2 regions of the Arthrobacter sp. B0427-1-12 genome follow, and region 2 is predicted to be linked to the other one. Evidence: predicted binding sites of a transcription regulator. Region 2 holds the regulator's gene; the other holds the start of a gene.
What was found. Region 2 encodes HspR, which represses chaperone genes until heat shock. Its sites were predicted from a motif close to AAGTTGAGTCNNNNNGACTCAACTT; they were not measured.
Positions count from the first base shown of each region.

Region 1 (9,107 bases), on a different contig from region 2:
TCGGAGGACTACGCCGCAACGCAGCGCCAACGCATTGACATGGGCCGCGCCGCCAGCTGGCCGATCGCAAGCGGACTCGACCGGCAGGCCACGGACACCACCACCTTCTCCATCACGGACAGTGCCGGCAACGCGACCGCCGTGACCACCAGCCTCGGCGGCCAGTTTCTGGTGGTCGGCGATACGGGCATCCATATCAATGAACGGATGAACTTCATGTCGCTGGAGGAAGGGAACGTCAACGTCGTTGCCCCCGGTGCAACCGTTCGCCACACCTCGAACCCCTACATGGCGCTGCGGAACGGCAGGCCGTTTATCCTGGGCGGCAATACCGGCATCGACACTCAACCGCAGGGTCAACTGCAGCAGTTCATGAATGTTGTCGAATTCGGCATGTCGGCACAGGAAGCGGTTGCCCAGCCCCGGTTTGTCAGCACGGCGTTTCCCGCGTCGAACAATCCCTATGTAGTCGGGAACACATTGCAGGTGGAATCGGCCTTTCCCGCCAGTACGGTCCGGAGTCTGCGCAGCCGCGGCCACAACGTCGTTGTCGGCGCCGGTATTTTCGGCAGCGCCAACATGCTCGTCGTCTCCGAGGACGGCACCGATGCCCAGGTGGGGGCCGAGCCGCGGAACGAAACGGCGAGCGGTGTGGTCACGCCCGTCAAGTTTCCTTGACACTTCCAAGGGCAGTGAAGGTCTACGGCGGCACCCGGCCGGGTGCCGCCGTAGACCTTCACCTCAGCCGCGGCTTCCTGGCTCAGACGGGCTCGACCCCAAGGACCGGCAGCTTGTTGAGGCTGTGGGTCATGTTGCTGATTGCGCGCTCCGGCTCTCCGACGGTCAGGCGGCGCACCCGGCGGGCCAGAGAGTCAATGACGGCGTGGGCCTCGAGGCGGGCCAGACCCTGCCCAGCGCAGCTGTGCAAGCCGTAGCCGAAGGACAGGTGGTCCACCGGATTCCGCTTGACCAGGAACGCGTCGGGGTCCTCGTAGTGGCGCGGATCGCGGTTGCCGGACCCGTAGAGGATGGCCACCTTGTCCCCGGCGGGAATCAGCGTTCCGTCGATCTCGATGTCCTCCTTGACCAGCCGCGCGAAGGCGTGGGCCGGCGCTTCGTAGCGCAGGACCTCGTTGAACGCGGAAGGGATCAGAGACCGGTCCTCGCGGACGAGGTCGAACTGATCCGGGTGCGCCGCGAACTGCGCAATGGCATTTCCGATTGCCGCGATGGTGGTGTCCACGCCGGCCCCGAGGTACTGGTGGATGATCTGCCCGCAGCTCTCCATCGGGATCTCGCCGCGTTCGGCGGCGTCGAAGATGGCGCGTCCCATGCTGCCTTCCGTCAGGTCGGTGGCCTGGACGTTCACGCACCACTGGAACAGCTCGCCGGCGACCGGGAAGTTCTGCACGGTCCGCTCGTTCATAGGGCCGAGGACATTGAAGGCAGCCTCGCCCCAGCGGAGGATGTTTTCGCGGGCCTCCCCCTGCACACCGATCAGGTCGGTCACCACCTCCAGGGGCAGCGCCCGGGCCAGATCGTCGATCGCGTCGAACGAGCCGCGCTCCACCACCTCGGCCACCATCGCGTCGGCCTTCTCGTCAATGCTCCCCTGGAGCTTGCGGAGCGCGCGCGGCGTGAGGTTTTCGGTGAGCGCCGCGCGGAGCCGCTGGTGCTCCGGCGGGTCGGTCGCCAAGCTCGTCCCGACGAGGGCGGCGTTCATGTCGTCGTTGAAGGCCACGGCGGTGGAGGAGAAGACCTCCCAGTTCGCCAGAGCCTCGCGGATCGCTTCGTAGCGGGTCAGCGCCCAGATGCCGTTCTTTTCGAGACGGACCACGGAGCCCTGTTCCCGCAGTTCGGCGAAGAAGGGGTACGGGTCCAGCAGAACCTCATCGGAAAACAGGTCGATCTTGGATGAAACCGATGTCTCAACGGTCATCAGGCACCTCACATAGTGGCTCGGGGTTCGCATCAGCGGGAAGGCGCGCTTCCCTTGCGAGTCGTTGTCTGCATGGGCGGCGGTGGAGAGACCGAAGTCCCCATTGAGATCTGTCTCACAGCACCGCCACTCACATTCAAGGCCATCGTCAGCCCATGGGGGAAGTGAATAATCCGTATATGTTCCATGCAGGAGCTGAATGCATTACCTGGGCGGCAGGTAGCGGGCCCGCAGCGGTTCGGCGGCCTCGAGGAGGATTTCACGCAGCCAGGCCTTGAACGGGCCCTCGGCGAGCCAGGGGTTCCAGACCATGTCGATGCCCAAGGCCTCGATAGGGAACGGAAACTCCTCCACGCGCAGGTCGAACCGGCCCTCGAATTCCAGTCCGACCTGGTACCGGTGGACCGCCACGCCGCCGCCCGCCTGGGCAATCAGGTGGGGAATGAACAGGTAGTCGGACACGAGCTGGCGCACTCTGTAGGGAATCTTCTTCTCGTGCAGGATCTCGTAGGGGCGCTGGCGTTCCGAGGGCGCGTCGAGAAACACGTGGGGCACTTTCTCCAGCAGTTCCAGTGCGTCAGCTTCCTTAGGCTCATTCCACGACGCGACCACCACCCACCGGTCGTCGTACAGGCGCTCCCGCGGATAAGGCGAGGGAAATGCCTCGGGGAGCAAAACGACGTCGGCCGCGTCCTCCGCAAACGCTGCGCTGGTTGCGACGCTCGTGGTGCGGAGCCGCAGCACGGTGTTCGGCGCCCGCTGCGCCAAGAGCCGGCTGAGCTCGCTGCCGATCACGAAGGCGGTGGTGTTGGTCGTCGCCACGGTGATCAGCCGGCGGTCCACTGCGGGATCGAAGGAGGAACCGGTCACGATCCTCGCCGCCTGGTTCAACGCCTGCCTCAGCGGCGCGATGAGTTCGACCGCCCTGGGCGTGAGCACCATCCCGCGCCCCTGCCGCACGAGGAGTTCATCCCCCAGTAAGCGCCGGGTCCGGTTCAGCCCGTGGCTCATGGCCGGCTGCGACAGCCCGACCTTGCTCGCCGCCTTCGTTACCGACCGCTCTTCCAGCAGCGCCAGGAGCGGCACCAGCAGATTGAGGTCGACGGAGGCGAGCCGGGATAGATCTGCATCTGCCTGAACTCGTCGACGGCGATCCGCACCATGGTCCGGCGCTCATGCGCTGGTCCCATGACGACGGTTCGGGTACCGCTGTGGCGCTCAACTACCGGATCCCGATTCCCAAGCTGCGCCGCCTGAGCAATGCCGCTCCGGCCGCCGCGTCGCCTGCCGCCTGACAGTGCTGTCATAGACAGGGCCGGCCGGGAAGAGACGTCTTTTCCCGGCCGGCCCTGTAGTGTCAGTGCTACGTCGCCAGCGGCTCCGTCACGGCAGCCTCCACGCGCAGCTCCCCGCTGTCGACAGCCACGGTGACCCGACCGCCGTCGTGCACGGCGGAGGCGACCAGCAGGTCGGCGATCCGGTCGTCCAGCTCACGCTGGATGACCCGGCGCAGCGGGCGGGCGCCGTATTCGGGCTCGTAGCCGCGCTCGGCGATCCAGTCCACGGCCTCCTCGCTGACCGACAGGCCGATGCCCTGGGCGGCCAGCCGGTCCTCGGTCCGGGCCAGCTGCAGCCGCACGATCGCGCGCAGCTGCTCCCGGTCCAGCTTGCGGAACAGCAGGATCTCATCGATCCGGTTGAGGAACTCCGGCCGCATGGACTCGCGCAGCCGGCCCATCACCCGGTCCCGCAGCGCCTTCTCCGAACCGAAGCCGTTGCCCTCGCTGCCTCCGGCGGTGAAGCCCAGCGCCCCGCTCTTGCTGGCCAGGAACTCGGACCCCAAGTTGGAGGTCATGATGACCACCGTGTTCCGGAAGTCGACGGTGCGGCCCTGGCCGTCGGTGAGGCGGCCGTCGTCGAGCACCTGCAGCAGCAGGTTGAACACGTCCGGGTGCGCCTTCTCCACCTCGTCCAGCAGCACCACCGAGTACGGCCGGCGCCGGACGCGCTCGGTCAGCTGGCCGGCCTCGCCGTAGCCGACGTAGCCCGGAGGGGCGCCGACCAGCCGGGAGACCGTGTGGCGCTCGCCGAACTCGCTCATGTCGAAGCGGACCATGGCGTCCTCGTCGCCGAACAGTGACTCGGCCAGGGCCTTGGCCAGCTCGGTCTTGCCGACGCCGGTGGGGCCGAGGAACAGGAAGCTGCCCACCGGGCGGCCTTCGTCCCCCATGCCCGTGCGGCTGCGGCGCACCGCCCTGGCGATGGCCGTCACGGCGTCGTCCTGCCCGATGACCCGCCGGTGCAGGTCCGACTCCAGCCGGGCCAGCCGGCTGCGGTCGCCCTCGGTCAGCCGGGCCGCGGGGATGCCGGTGGCGCGGGAGATGATCGCGGCGATCTCGGCCTCGCCGACCACCGCCTCCGGTGACCTTTCGGCGCCCGGGCGGGATCCGGCGTCGTGCGCTTCCGCTGCGGTAATCTTCCGGTTCAGGCCCTCAATCTCGTCGCGCAGCCGGGAGGCTTCCTCGTAGTTCTCCTCCGCGACGGCGGCGTTCTTGGCGTCCTCCAGCTTCGCGACCTGCCGGCGCAGGGCGGCCACGTCAACGCGCGGGCCGCGCTGCAGGCTCAGCCGCGCGCCGGCCTGGTCGATCAGGTCGATCGCCTTGTCCGGCAGGAAGCGATCCGTGAGGTAGCGGTGGGACAGTCCGACGGCGGCGCGCAGCGCCTCCTCCGTGTAGGTCACCTGGTGGTGCTCCTCGTAGCGGTCCTTCAGCCCGGCGAGGATCTGCACCGCGTCCTCAATGGACGGCTCGCCCACGTGCACCGGCTGGAAGCGGCGCTCCAGCGCCGGATCCTTCTCCACCTTGCGGTACTCGGCCAGGGTGGTGGCGCCGACCAGGTGCAGCTCGCCGCGGGCCAGCCGCGGCTTGAGGATGTTGCCCGCATCCATGCCGCCCTCGCCCGCGCCACCGGCGCCGACGACGGTGTGCAGCTCGTCGATAAACACGATCAGGTTCCCGCCGTGCGTGGCGATCTCCTCCATGGTCTTGGTCAGCCGCTCCTCAAAATCGCCGCGGTAGCGGGTGCCGGCCAGCATGCCCGGCAGGTCCAGAGCTACCACGCGCTTGCCGTGCAGCTGCTCCGGGACCTCGCCGGCGACGATCGCCTGGGCCAGACCCTCGATGATCGCGGTCTTGCCCACGCCGGCCTCGCCGATCAGCACCGGGTTGTTCTTGGTGCGGCGGGCCAGGATCTCGATGGTCTGCTCGATCTCCTCCGCGCGGCCGATCACCGGATCCAGCTGGTTGTCCCGGGCGCGGGCGGTCAGGTCCATGCCGAACTGGTCGAGCATGGGGGTATTGTTTTGGGTTGTTTCCGGGGTGCCGGCGTTGGCCTGAGGCTGGGCGCTGGCGCTTTGGTTGGCGCTGGCGTGCTGCAGGGCCTGCGGGGTTACGCCGGCCGCAGCCAGGACCTGTCCGGCGGCCGTCTCCTGGTTGAGCACGAACGCGGCGAACAGGTGCTCCGGATCGATGTAGGTGGAGCCGAAGGCGCGGGCCACCTGGTAGGCGTCCAGCAGGGCGCGCTGCGCCGAGGCCGTGAACGACGGCGGTGTGCCTGGTTTCTCTGCCGAAGGTTCCGGATGCTTCTCCGGCAGCCGCTGCTCGGCTGCGCGGGTGATGGCGGCGGGCTCGGCGCCGGCTAGCTTGATCTGTCCGGCGGCCGGTTCCTGCTCCGCCATGACACGCACAATGTGCAGGGCGTCGACCTCGGTATGGCCAAGGTCGGCCGCGAACCGGGATGCCTGGGCCAGCACTTCGTGTGAGCGGCGGCTCAGCAGCCGGGTGATGTCTACCGTGCGGCGTGACTGGGCTGCACGCTGGCCCTGCAGGTAGCGGGCCAGGAACTCATCGAACGATCCGTTGCCGGCGGGTCCGAAGAACAAGGGCATTGATCCTCCTTGGTAAGTTGAGTGCCTTCGACTCAAGTTAACACAGGGGAGGGGGATTTATTCCGGGGCATAACGGCCGAACTGCAATCCCTGCCTTGGCGGGACGGGAGCGGTCCGGCCTGACCGTCGGAGGGACGGTGTCCAACAACAAAGGCATCAACCTGGCCCATGTTGCCGTCAAGGTTCCCGCACTGAGTGAGAAGGACGAGAACGACCTGCGCTGGGCCATCCGCCGCGGTGTGGATTTCGTCGCGCCCTCCTTCGTCCGGGACGCCGCCGCCATCAGGCGCGTCCACGAAATCATGGATGAAGAAGGCCGCCGAATTCCAGTGATGCCAAGATCGAAAAGCCGCAGGCGGTGGAGGCGCTCCCTCAAATCGTCGAAGCGTTCGACGCGATCATGGTCGCCCGCGGCGGCCTCGGCGTCGAACTTGCACTGGGGGAAGTGCCTGTCGTGCAGAAGCGGGCCATCGAACTGGCCCGCCGCCGGGCCAAACCGGTCATCGTGACCACCCAGGTCCTCGAATCAGACCGGTGACTCGGCGCGCCGCCTGGCACGCCTTCGCCCGCTCAAACCCGTATTTGCCTTTGCCCCGGTGGAGCAGGTGTCGAACCAGTTGGCACTGACTTGGGGCATCCAGCCCGTCCTGACCACCACCGGAAACCACACCGATCAGATGGCAGCACAGGTTGACCGCGGCCTCCGGGACCTGGGAATCGCGCAGAACGGCGACCTCGTCGTCATCGCCGCAGGATCCCTTCCCGGACAGGCCGGATCCATCAACGCGCTGAAAGTCCATAAGGTCGGCGACCCCACCAGCGCCCTCGGCCCCTAGCCGATCGGCAGTACTAACCCCGAAAGCACTTAGTGATGCGGGGCTTGACCTGACACGCCAGGCTGTGTTCGTGGCGGGGGAGGACTGACCGTGACAGAAACATTGGATCCCATCGCGACCGCTAAAGCCATGCACCTGTCATAGGCACTGATATCGGTGTTTGCCTGTAGGCGCATCAGAGTTCGACCGGGCAGCTCCGCCGCCCTGATCCCGGTAACTGACGGGACTTCCTTTCGCGTCAGCCTAACGGCTGGCGGCGGCTGCACGGGAGCATCCTAACTCCTTGCTGCCGGTGCACCTCTCATCTAGGTTGGAAGTGGACGCCCGCGGGGTAGGTTCCCGTCCGGGAACCGGCGGTGCGGCCAAGAAGGAATAATCAGCATGGCAACAGGCACTGTCAAATGGTTCAACGCCGAAAAGGGCTTTGGCTTCATCAGCCAGGATGACAACGGACCGGACGTGTTCGCGCACTTTTCGGCAATCGCCTCCAGCGGCTACCGCTCCCTGGAGGAGAACCAGCGGGTCGAGTTCGATATCGCCCAGGGCCCGAAGGGCCTGCAGGCCGAGAACATCCGCCCGCTTTAACGACTTTCGAACCAACTGCGCCCCCCGGACCCTTAAGGTCCAGGGGGCGCTCCACACGTGGGCGGAATGCACCGTTCAGACAGCCGTACTGTCGGGGATCAGCCAGATGGTGAACTCCTGCGGGTCGATGATCCGCCGGGAGCCGGGCAGGGGCTCAGTGATCCAGGCGACGCCGAGGTCCGGGGCCACGGATTCGACCCTGCCGTGCAGATGGATTACGTCCCCGCGCCGGGCTTCAACGTCGGGCTTCAACGTAGTCGCCGGGCTGGAGCATGCCGACATCCGTGACTTTGAGGCCGGCGCTGAGCGTTTCAGCCATGTCATGCCTCCGGAAGGTGACCGTCGTACGGGCTGTGCTCAGAGGCTCTTCCGGTGGCGGGGCAGTCCTTTGCTCGTCCGGGGGGCGGGTTTTCCGGGTGATCCGGCCGGGACAACTGGGGTGGCGGTGGGAAAATGCGGTTATGAGCATCAATGTTTCATCCGGTGAGCCGGCCGTGGATACTTCGCCCGAATCGGTGCTTCGGCTCACCTCCGTGGTTGCGGTTTCGCGTGAGGTCTACGCGGAGAAGGCCCCGGACCGGTACACGGTGTCGGCGGTGTTTTCCAGGCGGGTCAATCCGGCCGAGGCAAAGCTGATTCAGGGACCGGCGGCCCATGAGCGGTTGGCGGAGCAGGGCTACGAACACGTCCGCCTCGGCATTGACGAGCGGCGGCTGGAGATCGCCAACACCAATCTGGAAGAGCTGAATTCAGGTTTGGCCAAGGTGATCGGCTCCCTGGTCCGGAAGATCAGCGAGCAGGCACGCCGTGAACAGGAACAACGGGACGAAGCGGCCCTGCAGAAGAGCCGCGCGGAGGCGGGCCGCCGCAAGGAAGTCGAGGAACTGGCGCGGCAGATCTCCTTCGACTGACTACCCGCGGTATTGCTGCACGAGCGGGCACCTGAACGGGTCGCCGGATCTGAGGCCTACCTGGTTGAGGTACCGCACGATGGTCCCGTAGGACTCCCACAGGGAGGTTTCCGTGTACGGGACGCCGTGTTCGCGGCAGTACGCGCGGACGGTATGCCGGACCCTGCGCAGGTTCGGCCTGGGCATGTCCGGAAAGAGGTGGTGCTCGATCTGGCGGTTCAGGCCGCCCATGGCAAAGTCCAGCAGCCGGCCGCCGCGGATGTTCCGCGACATCACCACCTGGCGGCGGAAGAAGTCGATGGTGGCATTGGCCGGCACCCAGGGCATCCCCTTATGGTTCGGAGCGAACGCGGCACCGAGCAGGAACCCGAAGACGCTGAGCTGAACGGCCAGGAACGCCGCCGCCTTCCCCGGCGGCAGCACCGCGGCCAGCAGGGCAAGGTAGCCGCCGAAATGCACGGCCAGGAACAGCGCCTCGACCCACCGGTGCCTCACCCCGGCAGTGGCCACGATGGTCCGGATGCTCGCCGCATGCAGCTGGGGGCCTTCCAGCAGCAGCAGCGGAAAGAGCAGATACCCCTGGCGTTTCGCCGCAGCCGCGGCGAACCCCTTCCGTCCCCGGGCGGCCCCGGGGGTAAAGGCCATCACCGTCGAGACAATGTCCGGGTCCCTGCCCACCTGGTTCGGCGCCTGGTGGTGGCGGTTGTGCTTGGTGCTCCACCAGCCGTAGCTCAGCCCGGTCAGGAGCCCGGAAATCACCCGGGCCGCCCACTCGTTCCAGCGGTGCGACCGGAAGATCTGCCGGTGCGCCGCCTCATGGCCCAGGAACCCGAACTGGGCCAGCACCGCGCCCAGCAGCCCCGCCAGAACCAGCTGGTACCACGAGTCAC
Region 1 covers NZ_JBNHIC010000076.1:1,666-10,772, forward strand. Annotated here, with positions in the region: gene AC5RWU_RS22255 (gamma-glutamyltransferase family protein) at 1-678, shown strand, start outside; gene AC5RWU_RS22260 (cytochrome P450) at 761-1,939, opposite strand; gene AC5RWU_RS22265 (LysR family transcriptional regulator) at 2,144-3,025, opposite strand; gene AC5RWU_RS22270 (ATP-dependent Clp protease ATP-binding subunit) at 3,303-5,885, opposite strand; partial or broken gene AC5RWU_RS22275 (pyruvate kinase) at 6,005-6,721, shown strand; gene AC5RWU_RS22280 (cold-shock protein) at 7,103-7,306, shown strand; gene AC5RWU_RS22285 (hypothetical protein) at 7,382-7,558, opposite strand; gene AC5RWU_RS22290 (hypothetical protein) at 7,768-8,217, shown strand; gene AC5RWU_RS22295 (fatty acid desaturase family protein) at 8,218-9,107, opposite strand, start outside.
Region 1: AC5RWU_RS22270 (ATP-dependent Clp protease ATP-binding subunit) is a predicted target of HspR. The motif match lies at 5,900-5,924, and genes of this name have one in related genera.

Region 2 (9,107 bases):
GGCGTGGTCCAGATCGGCCCGCTGAGGTCCAGCGTCAGTTCCGGCGCCTTCGCCTGGCCTGCCAGTATGCTCAGCGCTGCGCCGGCAACCAGCGCAGCCAGCACGGCGTAGCGCGGGATGAAGCGGCGCCCGGCAAGGTATACGGCTGCCAGGCCGCCGGCCATCAGCGGGGAAGCCACGACGGCGGCAGCGGCCTCGAGCACGAACGGCAGCAGTACTCCGGCCAGCACGGCCGCCATGATGGGCTTGGGCACAATCGACAGCAGCTTGCCGAAGAGCCCGGTCACGCCCAGCACCAGCGCCAGCAGCGCGGCCACCACGTAAGCGCCGATGGCATCGCTGTATGCGTAGTCGCCGAGCGCGGTCAGCAGCAGCGCAGCGCCCGGCACGGACCAGGCAACGACAATCGGCTGCCGGGTGAAGAGGCTCAGCGCGATGCAGGTCAGGCCGCTGGCGACGGCGATGGACCAGACCCAGGACGTGGTCTGCTCAGCACTGAGTCCGGCACCCTGGGCCGCCTGCAGGACCACCAACATCGGGCCGGCATAGGAAATGGCGACGGCGACGAACCCGGCGGTCACGGTGGAGAGGGAAAAGGCCTGGCCCAGGCCTGGACCGGGCGCGGTGGCGATGGTGCGGGACATTGGCACTCCCTGTGATCGGCTTCACTGCCGCAGGCCACTGTAGCGGTTTTACCGGATATGAGTTGCGGGCCTTCGGATATCAATCCCGGCCCCGGAGCCCTGTCCCGCCCGCCCCGGTCCCGCCGAAACCTCAATTTATGTTGATTCTCAGGAGGGATTCCGGCAAAAACTGAGGTTTCGCGGGAGGACGATTGGCAAAGTTGAGTCGAGGCGACTCAACTTAACTTGACTTCATTTGGGCCGTTTCCTAGACTTGAGTGCAGAACGCTCAATCTGCCTGCTCCGTTCCGGGCCTGTGGGTTGAGGGCATCGTCAGGACAAGAAGGAGACAGCTAATGTCACGTGCCGTAGGTATCGACCTTGGAACCACCAACTCGGTGGTTTCCGTACTGGAAGGTGGCGAACCCACCGTAATCGCCAACGCCGAGGGTGGCCGCACCACTCCGTCGGTGGTTGCCTTCTCCAAGGCCGGCGAAGTCCTGGTCGGCGAAATCGCCAAGCGCCAGGCCGTCAACAACATCGAGCGCACCATTTCCTCCGTCAAGCGCCACATGGGCACGGACTGGAAGAAGGACATCGATGGTAAGAACTACACGCCGCAGGAAATCTCCGCGCGCATCCTGCAGAAGCTCAAGCACGACGCCGAGAGCTACCTGGGCGAGAAGGTCACCGATGCGGTGATCACCGTTCCGGCGTACTTCAACGACGCCGAGCGCCAGGCCACCAAGGAAGCCGGCGAGATTGCCGGCCTGAACGTGCTGCGCATCGTCAACGAGCCCACCGCGGCGGCCTTGGCCTACGGCCTGGACAAGGGCAAGGAGGACGAGCTCATCCTGGTCTTCGACCTCGGCGGCGGCACGTTCGACGTGTCCCTGCTGGAAGTCGGCAAGGACGAGGACCAGTTCTCCACCATCCAGGTCCGCGCGACCGCGGGTGACAACCGCCTCGGCGGCGACGACTGGGACCAGCGCGTCGTGGACTACCTGCTCAAGCAGCTGCAGACCAAGGGCATCGACCTCTCCAAGGACAAGATCGCCCTGCAGCGCCTGCGCGAGGCCGCAGAGCAGGCGAAGAAGGAACTGTCCTCCGCGTCGAGCACCAACATCTCCCTGCAGTACCTGTCCGTGACCCCGGACGGTCCGGTCCACCTGGATGAGCACCTGACCCGGGCCAAGTTCCAGGAACTGACGACGGACCTGCTGGACCGCACGAAGAAGCCGTTCCACGACGTGATTGCCGAAGCCGGCATCAAGGTTTCGGACATCAACCACATCATCCTGGTGGGCGGTTCGACCCGTATGCCGGCAGTGTCCGAGCTGGTCAAGCAGATGGCGGGCGGCAAGGAACCGAACAAGGGCGTGAACCCGGATGAGGTCGTGGCGGTTGGCGCTGCACTGCAGGCCGGCGTCCTGAAGGGCGAGCGCAAGGACGTCCTGCTTATTGACGTCACCCCGCTGTCCCTGGGCATCGAAACCAAGGGTGGCGTGATGACCAAGCTGATCGAGCGCAACACCGCGATCCCGACCAAGCGTTCGGAGACCTTTACCACCGCCGATGACAACCAGCCGTCCGTGGCCATCCAGGTCTTCCAGGGTGAGCGTGAATTCACCCGCGACAACAAGCCGCTGGGCACGTTCGAGCTGACCGGGATTGCCCCGGCGCCGCGCGGCGTTCCCCAGATCGAGGTCACCTTCGACATCGACGCCAACGGTATCGTCCACGTGTCCGCCAAGGACAAGGGCACGGGCGCCGAGCAGTCCATGACCATCACGGGCGGCACCGCACTGTCCAAGGATGACATCGACCGCATGGTCCGGGATGCCGAGGAGCACGCCGCGGAGGACAAGAAGCGCCGCGAGGCCGCTGACGTCCGCAACACCGCGGAGCAGACCGCCTACTCGGTGGACAAGCTGCTGGCCGACAACGCTGACAAGCTGCCGGAGAACGTCAAGACCGAGGTCAAGGCCGACGTCGACGCCCTCAAGACCGCGCTGGCCGGAACCGATGACGACGCCGTGAAGTCCGCCTTCGAGAAGCTGCAGGCTTCCCAGAGCAAGCTGGGCGAGGCCATCTACTCGCAGGCCCAGCCGGCCGAAGGCGCAGCGGCCGGTGACAGCGCCGGCAACCCGGGCGCAGGCAAGTCCGATGAGGACATCGTCGACGCCGAAATCGTAGACGAAGACGAGAAGAAGTAACCATGCCCCACCACGGTGATGAATCAGAGCACGAGCACGAGGATCTGACGCCGGTCGACGAGGCCCACGACACGGCTCCGGAGGGGGACGCTCTAGCGCAGGCCGAGGCGATCCTCAAGGAGGCCGGCCTCGAGGCGGAAGCCGGGGACGGAGCCGGTCCGGAAACGGAAACCGGCGAAACCGTCGAGACGGATCTCGCGGCCGAGCGGCTTGCTGACCTCAAGCGGCTGCAGGCGGAGTATGTCAACTACCGTAAGCGGGTGGAGCGTGACCGGGATGTCGCCCGGGACGCAGCGGTGATCAGCATGCTGAATTCGCTGCTGCCGGTGCTGGATGACATCGATGCCGCACGGCAGGCCGGCGACCTGGAAAGCGGGCCGTTCGCTGCGATCGCCGTCAAGCTGGAGAACGTGCTGGCCGGCTACGGTCTGGTCCGCATCGAGGAAAGCGGTGTCGCGTTCGACCCGAACATCCACGAGGCGCTCATGCAGCAGTCCAGCGCTGATGTCGAGACGGATACCGTGAGCCAGGTCCTCCGCTTCGGTTACAAGAGCAACGACCGGACCCTCCGGCCGGCCCAGGTAATCGTCGCGGTACCTGAATAGCGTCCGTAGGGGCCAGAGCCGCCTTTCCCGAAGGCCGCTCTGGCCCTCGCCGCTTTCGGCCGTAACTGTTCTACATTGAGAAGAAAGGAGGTGCCATGGCCAGCCAGGACTGGATCGACAAGGACTTCTATAAGATCCTGGGCGTTCCCAAGGATGCCAGCGACGCTGACATCAAGAAGGCATACCGCAAGCTCGCGCGCCAGTTCCACCCGGACCAGAACCAGAACGATCCCGCGGCGGAAAAGACGTTCAAGGACGTGAGCGAGGCCTACTCCGTGCTGTCGGATCCGGAGGAACGCCAGCAGTACGATGCGATCCGGGCCATGGGCGGTGGCGCGCGGTTCAGTGCGCACGGTGCCGGCCAGCCGGGCGGCAGCGGCTTCGAGGATATTTTCGGCGGACTGTTCGGCGCCGGCGGCCATGGCCGAGGACGGCAGGCAGGCGGCTTCACGGCTTCGGGCCTGCCGCCGGAATTCGCCGATCTCTTCGGTGGGGCCGGCGGCTACGGGGGATACCGGCAGGCACCGCAGAAGGGTGCGGACCGGACCGCGACCACCAGCATTTCCTTTGCCGGGTCGATCAAAGGAACCAGCATCGGCCTGCGGGAACCATCCGGCGAGGTCATTGACGTCCGTATCCCCGCCGGCATCAAGGACGGCCAGAAGGTCAGGGTTCGCGGCAAGGGACAGCCGGGTCCGGCGGGCAACGGCGACCTGCTGGTGACGGTCAACGTCAAGCCCCACGAGTTCTTCACGCGTGAGGGCGACAATATCCGGATCCATGTTCCCGTAACCTTCCCCGAGGCAGCGCTCGGCGCGCAGATCCAGGTACCGACGCTGACAGGGGAGACGGTTAAGCTGCGGATTCCGCCGGGAACCCCGTCGGGGAGGACGCTGCGCGTCAAAGGGCGCGGTGTGTCGACCTCGAAGGCGACCGGTGACCTGCTGGTGACCATCGACGTCGTCGTTCCGCAGAAGCTGAGCAAGGAAGCCGAGGACGCGGTGAAGGCCTTCGCGGCGGCCACGGCCGACGGCGGCCCCAGGGCCCACCTGGGCGACAAAGCGCGGCTGTAGGTTGAACGTAGCAGCCGGCCTGTGCCGCGGCCAGGCTGCGGTTCCCGCCGCGGCTCCGGCCGCGGCGGGAACGGCGCCCGCGCTGCCCGGCATGGCCGATGACTTGGTGAAAGGAGAACAGTGGGCATTGACAGCAATGCGCCCATATTTGTGATCTCCGTGGCGGCGGAGCTGGCGGAGATGCACCCCCAGACCCTGCGGCAGTACGACCGCCTGGGCCTTGTGTCACCCAGCCGTGCGCCTGGCCGGGCCCGCCGTTATTCACAGCGGGACATCGAGACATTGCGCGAAGTGCAGCGCCTTTCCCAGGAAGGGGTGTCGCTCGAGGGGATCAAACGGATCCTCGAACTGGAGACCCAGGTGGCGCTGCTGGAGGCGCGTGTACGGGAACTGAGCGAGGAGCTTGCGGACGCCCAGGCCCGCGGCAGCGCCGAGGCCCGGCGGATCTTCGCCGCAGGACTGGCCGGTGATGTCGTCAGCCTGGCGCGGGGGCAGCGTCCGCGGCCACGTTCGCAGGCCCTGGTGGTTTGGCGGCCGCAGGGTCATTAGCCGAGCGCCGGGCCAGTTCCATCGCTCCGGCGAGCCGTATGGCCAGTGCCGGCCCCACCCCGCCGATGTCCTGGAGCCGCTCAACGGAAACAGACTGGAGCCCGGCCGGCCCGCCGAACTCCGTCAACACCAGGCCGGCCAGTTCCAGGCTGCTCAGCCCGCGGGTGCCGGACCCAATCACCAGAGCCAGGACCTCCGCGTCCCGCAGCCGGGACAGTCACACCCGACGCAGGCGTTCCCGAGGCCGGCCGGCTTCGCTGTGGGCAACTGTTCCGGGTGTCCCGGCGGTGGAGGAGCAGTGCCGGGAGGCGGTCGGCCAAGATTCGCCTGAAGTTCAACTGCAGAACATCGCCCGGGCTGGTACCGGCGGCTACGTTCGAAGGGTCAATACGTCCCACGATGAATGAGGACCCACCATGAGCGCACCAGCCGCAGCACAGCTCAACGTCGTCGTTTCCGCCGAAAGCGTCCAGGAGGGCGACGACGCCGTCGTTTCGTCCAACGTCACCCTGGTCAACGCCTTGCTGACTGAGCTGCTCACCGAAGACGAGATCGCCATCAATGCGCTGCGCAGCTACTACGTCGATTTCTACCTCACGCAGGTGCTCAACGGCGGATTCGCCCAGTACATCTTCAATTCCGGCTGGAAGGCGGAACTCAACGAACGCGTCCTCGAGGGCCTGAACCTCATGGGCGCGGATGCCCATGCCCGGCTGTTCGAGAAGGCCGTGGCCGCGTTCGAAGAACTGGACGAGGAGGAAAAGGACTTCTTCCTCAGCGATGCGTTTTTCGATGACCTGGACGAGGACGATCTGGAGGGCGACTGGGACGAAGACCCGGACGAAGACCTGGACGACGACGGCTCCGCCCGGAACAGCGAATCCATGCCTGACCCGGAAGAAGACTACGACGAAGACGAAGAGGACATTTTCGACGATATCGACGAGGACTTCTACGCGCTGAACGATTCGGACGATCTGGTGGCCAGGAACGCCGCCTGGCTGCGTTCCCTGCCGGAGTTGCAGGTCATTCCCCGGGACGGACTGGAGGACTATGTGGGCCGTCGTGTCGCGGAGATTCCGGATCTGGCGGAACGGAAGGAAGCCGCGGCCCGCTACCTGGCGGAGAATATGCCGGAGTCCGAGCGCATTATCCGGGTTCTCACCGAGGTGGCCGGCCAGGAACTCGAGGCGATCACCCTCGGCGACCCGCAGTTCAAGTGGCAGGGCGAAACCGCTTTTGCCTGGCACTTCACCACCGACCAGGGTGAGTACCTGATGATCGAGCGGGAAAATGAGGCACTGATGATCGACGGCGATACCCGCGAGATTGTCGCCTCAGTGGAATTCGACGACGAGGACGCCGACGACGAAGAGCAGGCATCCGCCACCCAGGCCAGTCCGCTGCGCTAGGAGCTCTGCCGAAGAGATCGCCGGCACGGCAGCGGGGCGGGACGCTTGACGTGTCCGGCCCCGCCCGGCCCCTGGCAATGCTGTTGCACAGCCCTGCTTACTGCATCATGGTTCCATCGGGAGCCACGAGGTACCACACATCGCCGACGCCCTGACCAATGATGTCACCAGGTGCCTGATCCTCTGCGTAAAGATAGATCGGCATGCCGTTGATGGTGATCTGCTTCTGGCCGTCCGGCGTATCGATGGTTCCGATTTCGCCGGTCACTCCCTCAACGGATGGCGAATCGCTCTCGGTGGTTACCGGCGGCCAGGCCTGGAGGCAACCGCCGGTGCAGGCGCTCACGCCCGAATTCGCGGTGTCCCGCGTGTAGTAGTAGACGCTCAGGCCTTCGCCGTTGACGACGATCTGGCCCGCTTCGCTTTCCGCGACTGCCAGGTCTGCAGCACCTTCGCCCGCGGCGCCGCCGGTTCCCTCGGTGGTTCCTTCAGTCGGAGACGGGGATTCGGTGGCGGGAAGCGGATCAGTGATCATCGTGCCGTCCGGTGCCACGACGTACCAGACCTGGCCCACGTCCTGGCCGGTCACATCGCCCGGCTGGTTGTCCCGGATCCAGTAGTACAGCGGCATGCCGTTGAGGGTGACCCAGCGCTGGCCGTCGGGGCCGTCCGGGCCCTCAATGGTGCCGACCTCGCCCGTGACGCCTTCAACCACGGGGGTTTCGTTGTCCGTCAGCATGGGCGGCCAGTCGATGAGGCACTGGCCTTCGCACGCACTCACACCGGAGTTGGCGGTGTCGCGGGTGAAGTAGTACAACGTCATACCGTCGCTGTCGACGACAATCTCGCCCAGCGGGGAATCGGCGGTCATCAGGTCGACGTCACCCGCCGCCGTCGTTTCGGCGGGGGATTCGGTCTGTTCCGTCCCCCCCTGCTGCCCGCAGGCCGTCAAGGCCAGCAGGCTCAGCGCCATCGCAGCGATGACGCCGCGCAGCTTGTGGTTCATGGTTTGGTACCTCCTGATTATCCGGGCAGGGCTCGGGATGAAGGGAGGCGGTCAGAGCGCGCCTCTGACAGTGAAGACGAGACGCGACGGGATGAGGTTCAAATCACATGCACAAGTTTCGGGCTGAAAATTACGACGGCGGCCGGCAAGCCTGGCGCCGTCAGGCTGAAGCGCGCGCCGTGCGCCGGTAAGTGAGGTCGAAGATCTCCCGGCCGGCGCGGTGCGCTTTGTTCTCGAAGCTGGTCACGATCCGGCCCTCGAAGCGCGGCGCCCAGCCGCCCTTGTCATCCAGGTCGGCGGATGGGACCCGGCCCTCGGCGCCGCTGGCCCACACCCGAGTCAGCGGGCTGTCGGCGCCGCTGCGTTCACCCGCATGCACATTCTGGAAATCCGCTGCCCTGTCCAGCACTTCCCGCATTTGAACCGCGTAGTCGGACCAGTCGGTGGCCAGTCGCCAGAGGCCGCCGGCTTCGAGGACGCGGGCCACCAGCGGAGCGAAGCTGTCCTTGACCAGCCGCCGTTTGATGTGCCTGGTCTTGTGCCACGGATCCGGGAAGAACACCCAGACTTCGCTGACCGAGTCCTCGGGAAGCATGGTGCTCAGTACCTCCGGCGCATTGGCCTGGACCACGCGCACGTTGGTCAGGCCCCGCTGGCCGATGCGCAGGAGTGTCTGCGCCAGTCCCGGGCGGTAAACCTCGACCGCCAGGAAGTTCCTGTCCGGATACTGTTCGGCGGCATTGACGACAGCCTCGCCCAGCCCCGAACCGATCTCGACGACCAGAGGCGCCTTGCGCCCAAAGGCGGCCGCGGCATCGAAAACGAAGCCGGGATGCACCGAGGTATCGGCCTGCCGGCGGGGCACGTCCACCACGAATCGGGCGGCATAGTCTTCCCAGGCCTGCTGCCTGCGGCCCTGCAGTCGGGAACCGCGGCGGACGAAGGAGACCGGCTGGCTGCGGTAGGCGCCGGCGGCTGGGGTATCGGGCTGGTCGGGGGAGTGCGGCTGGTTGTTCATCGCAGTAAAGGATAGCCGCTGGGACGCTGGTGCCGGTTGGCCGGCCGCCGGGAGCAAATAGATGCCCGCAGGACCAACGCCGGTCCTGCGGGCATCTACCCCCAACTGGTGTTTCCCTTGGATCCGAGCGTTCCATGAAGTAGCTTGATAATCAAGTAAAGACGGCCTTATTGCCCGGCTGACCCTAGAACTCTCCTCGAGTTGCCGCGGGTTTCCGGAGTTTGAGCCAATCACTCGGCTACCGAGTAACTTGGTAGACTCTGCGGCAGAGGGGGAAAAGATGCCGACAGCACCCAGCAGTGACACGATCGGGGATCCTGTTCCGAAGCAGGATGTCCGCGCTTTGGTGGACATCCTTCGGGTCCTGAATGCCAATACCCTGCGCCTGCGCATACATTTTGCCGGTGAACTGGGCCTTGGCCTGAACGAGTTGAACGCTCTTGTCCATCTGCTCGATGCCGGCCGGATGACTCCGAAGGACCTCGCCCGGATGCTCAGCATCACCACCGGATCAGCCACGGCGATGATCGACCGCCTGGAGAACGCCGGTTTCGTGGCCCGCCGACCCCATCCCAGTGACCGCCGCAGCCTGCTGCTGGACTTGA
Region 2 covers NZ_JBNHIC010000001.1:231,421-240,527, forward strand. Annotated here, with positions in the region: gene AC5RWU_RS01205 (benzoate/H(+) symporter BenE family transporter) at 1-644, opposite strand, end outside; gene dnaK (molecular chaperone DnaK) at 980-2,839, shown strand; gene AC5RWU_RS01215 (nucleotide exchange factor GrpE) at 2,842-3,444, shown strand; gene AC5RWU_RS01220 (DnaJ C-terminal domain-containing protein) at 3,540-4,517, shown strand; gene AC5RWU_RS01225 (heat shock protein transcriptional repressor HspR) at 4,638-5,066, shown strand; gene AC5RWU_RS01230 (UPF0758 domain-containing protein) at 4,993-5,283, opposite strand; gene AC5RWU_RS01235 (DMP19 family protein) at 5,483-6,478, shown strand; gene AC5RWU_RS01240 (hypothetical protein) at 6,576-7,484, opposite strand; gene trmB (tRNA (guanosine(46)-N7)-methyltransferase TrmB) at 7,645-8,502, opposite strand; gene AC5RWU_RS01250 (MarR family winged helix-turn-helix transcriptional regulator) at 8,783-9,107, shown strand, end outside.